2 regions of the Enterobacter sp. fkY84-1 genome follow, and region 2 is predicted to be linked to the other one. Evidence: predicted binding sites of a transcription regulator. Region 2 holds the regulator's gene; the other holds the start of a gene.

Region 1 (3,422 bases), 2.3 Mb from region 2:
TGGTGATAAACCCGTCCATGCCGTCGCGCGCGGCGTGATCGAGCAGCACGATGCCCCGGCTGACGTTCCGTCCGCTCGGGTCGTTGTCGCTGGCGACCAGCGGACGCACGCCCGCGTAGGCGCGCAGAATGCGCGTCTGGGCCATTACCGGGGCCAGTTTTTCCCCTTCGCGCAGCAGGATGTCGACCTCTTCGGCGGTCACGCGGTTGTAGTCTATCTCGCTGTAGTCCACGTGCGTTGAAGTCGTACCGATTAACGAAATGGTATCGCCCGGGACGAGGATATCGGCGTCAGACGGCTTGCGGCAGCGGTTAATCACGTGGTTATTGATGCGGTGGTCGAGGATCAGCAGCGAGCCTTTCGCCGGGAACATGCGCACCGACAGGTCCGCATGTTCCGCAATACGCTGGCCCCAGATCCCCGCCGCGTTGACCACTACGGCGGCATACAGCTCGCCGTGCTCGTTGTACTGTGTATCAAACACCCGCACCCCACAGATGCGATGACCTTCGCGAATAAGCCCGGTCACTTCATGTCCGGTCAGAATGCGTGCGCCATGCTCACGGGCGTCCAGCATGTTGGCGGCGGTCAGGCGAAACGGATCGACGGTACCGTCAGGGACTTTAACCGCGCCGATAAGCGCCGGGTTGACCGACGGTTCCAGCCGCCGCGCCAGCGCCGGATCCATGGCCTCCGCCTGAATGCCCGCGGCAGTGCAGGCGGTAATAAAGGTGTCCTGAAAGGCGAGGTCATCTTCGGGAAGGGTAATAAAGAGGCCGTCGGTCGGCTCAATGCAGTGGCGTGCGATACGCTTGAGGATCTGGTTTTCAGCAATACATTCGCGCGCGGATTCCGCGTCGGTGACCGCATACCGGGCACCGCTGTGCAGCAGGCCGTGGTTCCGTCCGGTTGCGCCCGTGGCGATATCATGGCGTTCCAGAAGCGTAACGCTTAAGCCGCGAAGGGCGCAATCGCGCGCGATCCCGGCGCCGGTTGCGCCACCACCAATGATTATCACATCACTATAACGAGGATCGTGACTGGTCATTGTTTACCCTCTATGTTCGTTTTTTATCATTTAGCCATAGTAATTTTGTGGTTTGTTTGATTTCGAACATAAACGCGCGGAATTCGAAAGTGAAACGTGATTCCATGCGCTTTTTTGCGCATTCTGTCATATTTCTGTAACAATCTGTGCGTTGATTCACAGTAACAATCACCGTGATTTCTTAACATCCCCGCCTCTGGAATTCAGGTGCGAGCCACCTGCTCATTCATTTCAAGGCCACGGAGGCTGTTATGCTCAGTATCTTCAAACCTGCGCCCCACAGGGCGCGTCTGCCAGAGGCAGAAATAGATCCGCTCTATCGCCGTCTGCGTTGGCAAATCTTCCTGGGGATCTTCTTCGGGTACGCGGCGTACTACCTTGTACGTAAAAACTTCGCGCTCGCCATGCCGTATCTGGTAGAGCAGGGCTTCTCCCGCGGCGATCTGGGGTTCGCGCTGTCGGGGATATCCATCGCCTACGGTTTTTCCAAATTCATCATGGGTTCCGTGTCGGATCGCTCGAATCCGCGCGTGTTCCTGCCTGCCGGTCTGATCCTGGCGGCAGCGGTGATGCTGTTTATGGGCTTTGTGCCATGGGCAACCTCCAGCATTGCCATCATGTTCGTGCTGCTGTTCCTCTGCGGCTGGTTCCAGGGAATGGGGTGGCCGCCGTGCGGACGCACCATGGTGCACTGGTGGTCGCAGAAAGAGCGCGGCGGCATCGTGTCGGTATGGAACTGCGCCCATAACGTGGGCGGCGGTATTCCGCCGCTGCTGTTCCTGCTGGGGATGGCCTGGTTCAACGACTGGCACGCGGCGCTCTACATGCCTGCCTTTGGTGCCATTCTGGTGGCGATTATTGCCTTCGCCCTGATGCGCGATACGCCGCAGTCCTGCGGCCTGCCGCCGATTGAAGAGTACAAAAACGACTATCCGGATGATTACAGCAAGGAGCACGAAGAAGAGCTGACCGCAAAACAGATCTTCATGAAGTACGTCCTGCCGAACAAGCTGCTGTGGTACATCGCGGTCGCCAACGTGTTCGTTTACCTGCTTCGCTACGGCATCCTCGACTGGTCCCCGACCTACCTGAAAGAGGTGAAGCACTTCGCGCTGGATAAGTCCTCCTGGGCCTATTTCCTGTATGAATATGCCGGGATCCCAGGCACGCTGCTTTGCGGCTGGATGTCAGATAAGGTGTTTAAAGGCAACCGCGGCGCGACGGGCGTGTTCTTTATGACCCTGGTGACCATCGCGACGGTAGTGTACTGGCTCAACCCGCCGGGAAATCCGGGTGTGGATATGGCCTGTATGATCGTCATCGGCTTCCTGATTTACGGTCCGGTGATGCTGATCGGTCTGCACGCCCTGGAGCTGGCGCCGAAGAAAGCGGCAGGCACGGCGGCGGGCTTTACCGGCCTGTTCGGCTACCTCGGCGGTTCGGTCGCGGCGAGCGCCATCGTGGGCTATACCGTTGACTTCTTCGGCTGGGACGGCGGCTTTATGGTGATGATCGGCGGCAGCGTGCTGGCGGTACTGCTGCTGGTTGTTGTGATGATCGGTGAAAAACGTCACCACGCGGAAGTGCTGGCGCGTCGTCAATAAGGAGCTTTGCGATGAAATTAACTCAGTTAGCAACCGGCCTGCTGCTGGCGGGCCTGATGACAGGCTCCGCGCTGGCGGCGGATAAAATCGTTATTGCCCACCGAGGTGCGAGCGGCTATCTGCCAGAGCATACGCTGCCGGCAAAAGCGATGGCCTATGCGCAGGGGGCGGATTACCTGGAGCAGGATCTGGTGATGACGAAGGACGACCAGCTGGTCGTCCTGCACGACCATTATCTTGACCGCGTGACGGACGTGGCAGAGCGTTTCCCGGATCGCGCCCGCAAAGATGGCCGCTTCTACGCCATTGACTTCACGCTGGCGGAGATCCGCTCCCTGAAGTTCACCGAAGGCTTCGAGATTGAAAACGGCAAGAAGGTGCAGGTCTATCCGGGACGTTTCCCGATGGGCAAATCTGACTTCCGGATCCATACCTTCCAGGAAGAGATTGAGTTTGTTCAGGGACTGAACCACTCCACCGGTAAAAACATCGGCATCTACCCGGAAATCAAAGCCCCATGGTTCCACCATCAGGAAGGGAAAGACATTGCCGCGAAGACGCTGGAGGTGCTCAAACAGTACGGCTACACCAGCAAGCAGGACAAAGTCTACCTGCAGTGTTTTGACGCCGCCGAGCTGAAGCGCATCAAAACCGAGCTGGAGCCGAAGATGGGCATGAACCTCAATCTGGTGCAGCTGATCGCCTATACCGACTGGAATGAAACCCAGGAGAAGCAGCCGGACGGCAAGTGGGTGAACTACAGCTACGAC
Region 2 (3,422 bases):
TTATTCAGGCGCGGCGTTTCGTGATAAAGCGCCAGACAGATGGCGTCGAGCAGGGTGGTTTTACCTGCCCCGGTTGCGCCGGTGATGGCAAACAGCCCGTTGCTGGCAAACGGCTCAGCGGTAAAGTCAATTTTCCACTCGCCCTTGAGGGAGTTGAGATTTTTCAGGCGCAGGCTCAGAATTTTCATGCGTTTTCTTCCTCATCATTGAGCGCATGCAGGGTATGGCTGAACAGTTCGCTGAGTCTTGCGCGCTTCGCATCGTCAATCTCCTCCTGTGAGAGCCTGCGTTCAAATACCTCTTCGACCCCCAGTTCACTGAGCGTTTCGCGTTGAGCGCTTAGCAGAATTTTCTCGCGCTGCTCGCGGCTGCGGCGCACCAGCAAGACCTCTACCGGCAGGTCTTCGGTCAGCGCCTGGATTTTCCGCTGCATATCGTGCAGGTAGTCGTCGGTGGTGATTTCGATGTCCAGCCAGATGGGGGGATCTTGCTCGACGCCGCGCCACTGCTCCAGCTGGGCGGTGATGGCATCGAGATCGCCTTTCAGGACCGCCAGCGGTTGAGTTACGGGCACCTCCAGCGTGTCGACGGCGCTGAGTTTGCCCTCGCGAAAGCTCACCAGATGCACGGATTTGGCTTTGCCCGTTTCGTCAAAGCTGAGCGAAAGAGGCGAGCCGCAGTAGCGGATGTGCTCGCAGCCGCCGACGATCTGCGCCCGGTGGATGTGCCCGAGCGCAATGTAGTCGGCTGGCGGGAAGTGCTGCGCCGGAAAGGCATCCAGCGTGCCGATATAGATGTCACGCACGGCGTCACTTTTACTGGCCCCGACGGTGGTGAGGTGCCCGGTCGCAATCACCGGAATCGGCTGGTCACCGCGCAGGGCACAGGCTTCGGCGTGCTGCTGGCGGTAATAATCGGCGATCGCCTGTAACAAATGCTGCTGCTTTTCCGCGCCCGACAGCCCCGCCTGGCTTTGCACGATGTCGCGCGGACGCAAAAAGGGAATCGGACACAGTACCGCCCCGGGCGACCCGTCGCGCTTTTTCAGGATCTGCGGGGCGTGCCCGGCGCTGGCGACGACGGTGGTATTGAGAAACGCCAGGATGTCGCGGGATTCGTTAAGCGTCGCGACGGAATCATGGTTGCCGGCGACAATCACCAGATGACAGCCGGTTTGCTGCAGATTCACCACGAAGCGGTTGTACAGCTCACGGGCATAGCTCGGCGGCGAGCCGGTATCAAAAATATCTCCCGCCACGATAATCGCGTCCACCTCATGCGTCCGGGCCGTTTCCAGCAGCCAGTTCAGGAACGCTTCATGTTCAGCCGCACGGCTTTTGCTGTAAAAATTTTGACCCAGATGCCAGTCCGAGGTGTGAAGTATGCGCATAGCTGATCCGTGGCAAAAAAGAGAAAGCAGGATTATAAACGTTCAGAGAAGGGAAAATAACCGCTGTAATAAAACAACAGTTTGCCATTTATAGTGGTACTGTTTTTCATAAATCTGTCATAAATCTGACGCATAATGGCGCCGAATTACAAACTTGTAACGTAAATAAGATAAGACAGGGCAAAGTATGGCGAGACGTATTCTGGTCGTAGAAGATGAAGCTCCAATTCGTGAAATGGTGTGCTTCGTGCTCGAGCAAAACGGCTTCCAGCCGGTTGAAGCGGAAGATTATGACAGCGCAGTGAACCAGCTGAATGAACCCTGGCCCGATCTGATTCTGCTGGACTGGATGCTGCCCGGCGGCTCCGGACTGCAGTTTATCAAACACCTGAAGCGTGAAGCGCTGACCCGCGACATCCCGGTTGTGATGCTTACGGCGCGCGGAGAAGAAGAGGATCGTGTGCGCGGTCTGGAGACCGGCGCGGACGATTACATTACCAAACCGTTCTCCCCCAAAGAGCTGGTGGCCCGCATTAAAGCCGTGATGCGCCGTATTTCGCCGATGGCGGTGGAAGAGGTGATTGAGATGCAGGGGCTGAGCCTTGATCCGACTTCTCACCGCGTGATGACCGGTGAAAATCCCCTCGACATGGGGCCTACCGAATTTAAACTTCTGCACTTCTTTATGACCCACCCGGAACGCGTGTACAGCCGCGAGCAGTTGCTGAATAACGTCTGGGGAACTAACGTGTATGTCGAAGACCGGACGGTTGACGTACATATCCGCCGCCTGCGAAAAGCGCTGGAACTGAGCGGCCACGATCGCATGGTGCAGACGGTCCGCGGCACGGGTTATCGTTTTTCTACCCGTTTCTGAACAATGACAGGAGTGTGACGCGTGCTGGAACGTCTGTCATGGAAAAGGCTCGTCTTTGAACTGATCTTATGCTGTATTCCGGCCTTCATTCTGGGGGCCTTTCTTGGACATCTGCCGTGGTTTCTGCTGGCGTCGGTCACCGGGCTGCTGATCTGGCATTTCTGGAACCTGCTGCGCCTCTCCTGGTGGCTGTGGGTTGATCGAAGCATGACGCCGCCGCCCGGAAGCGGCAGCTGGGAGCCGCTGCTGTACGGTCTGCACCAGATGCAGATGCGAAATAAAAAGCGCCGCCGCGAGCTGGGAAGCCTGATTAAGCGTTTTCGCAGCGGTGCGGAGTCGCTACCGGATGCGGTCATTCTGACCACCGAAGAAGGGACGATCTTCTGGTGTAACGGCCTGGCGCAGCAGCTGCTGGGCCTGCGCTGGCCGGATGATAATGGCCAGAATATCCTCAACCTTCTGCGTTATCCCGAGTTTACGCTGTACCTGAAAAAGCGTGATTTTACCCGTCCGCACAATCTCAAGCTCAATAACGGTCGCCATCTGGAGATCCGCGTGATGCCCTACAGCGATAAGCAGTGGCTGATGGTGGCGCGCGATGTCACCCAGATGCACCAGCTGGAAGGGGCGCGCCGCAACTTCTTCGCCAACGTCAGTCACGAATTGCGTACCCCGCTGACCGTGCTTCAGGGCTACCTGGAGATGATGCAGGAGCAAACGCTGGAAGGTGCGCCGCGTGAAAAAGCGCTGCACACCATGCGCGAGCAAACGCACCGGATGGAAGGCCTGGTGAAGCAGCTGCTGACGCTCTCGAAGATTGAAGCGGCACCCACGCTCGCGCTGAATGACACTATTGATGTGCCGATGATGCTGCGGGTCGTGGAGCGTGAAGCGCAGACGTTAAGCCACAAAAAGCACCACCTGACCTTTGAGGTCGACAACACGCTAAAGGTGCTGGGCAGTGAAGATGAGCTGCGCAGCGCTATCTCCAACCTGGTGTATAACGCGGTAAACCATACGCCGGAAGGGACGGAGATCGTGGTGCGCTGGCAGCATACTCCAACGGGGGCCGAGTTTAGCGTGGAAGACAACGGGCCGGGGATCGCGCCGGAGCATATTCCGCGTCTGACCGAGCGCTTCTATCGCGTGGATAAA

What was found. Region 2 encodes PhoB, which activates phosphate uptake and scavenging genes when phosphate is short. Its sites were predicted from a motif close to CTGTCATAAAACTGNCNNAT; they were not measured.
Region 1: the regulator PhoB is predicted to act here: its motif matches at 1,172-1,191, upstream of glpT (glycerol-3-phosphate transporter).

The regions. Positions count from the first base shown of each region.
Region 1 is NZ_CP169393.1:3,250,810-3,254,231, reverse strand. It holds gene glpA (anaerobic glycerol-3-phosphate dehydrogenase subunit A) at 1-1,048, opposite strand, end outside; gene glpT (glycerol-3-phosphate transporter) at 1,300-2,652, shown strand; gene glpQ (glycerophosphodiester phosphodiesterase) at 2,664-3,422, shown strand, end outside.
Region 2 is NZ_CP169393.1:984,199-987,620, forward strand. It holds gene sbcC (exonuclease subunit SbcC) at 1-188, opposite strand, end outside; gene sbcD (exonuclease subunit SbcD) at 185-1,390, opposite strand; gene phoB (phosphate response regulator transcription factor PhoB) at 1,578-2,267, shown strand; gene phoR (phosphate regulon sensor histidine kinase PhoR) at 2,289-3,422, shown strand, end outside.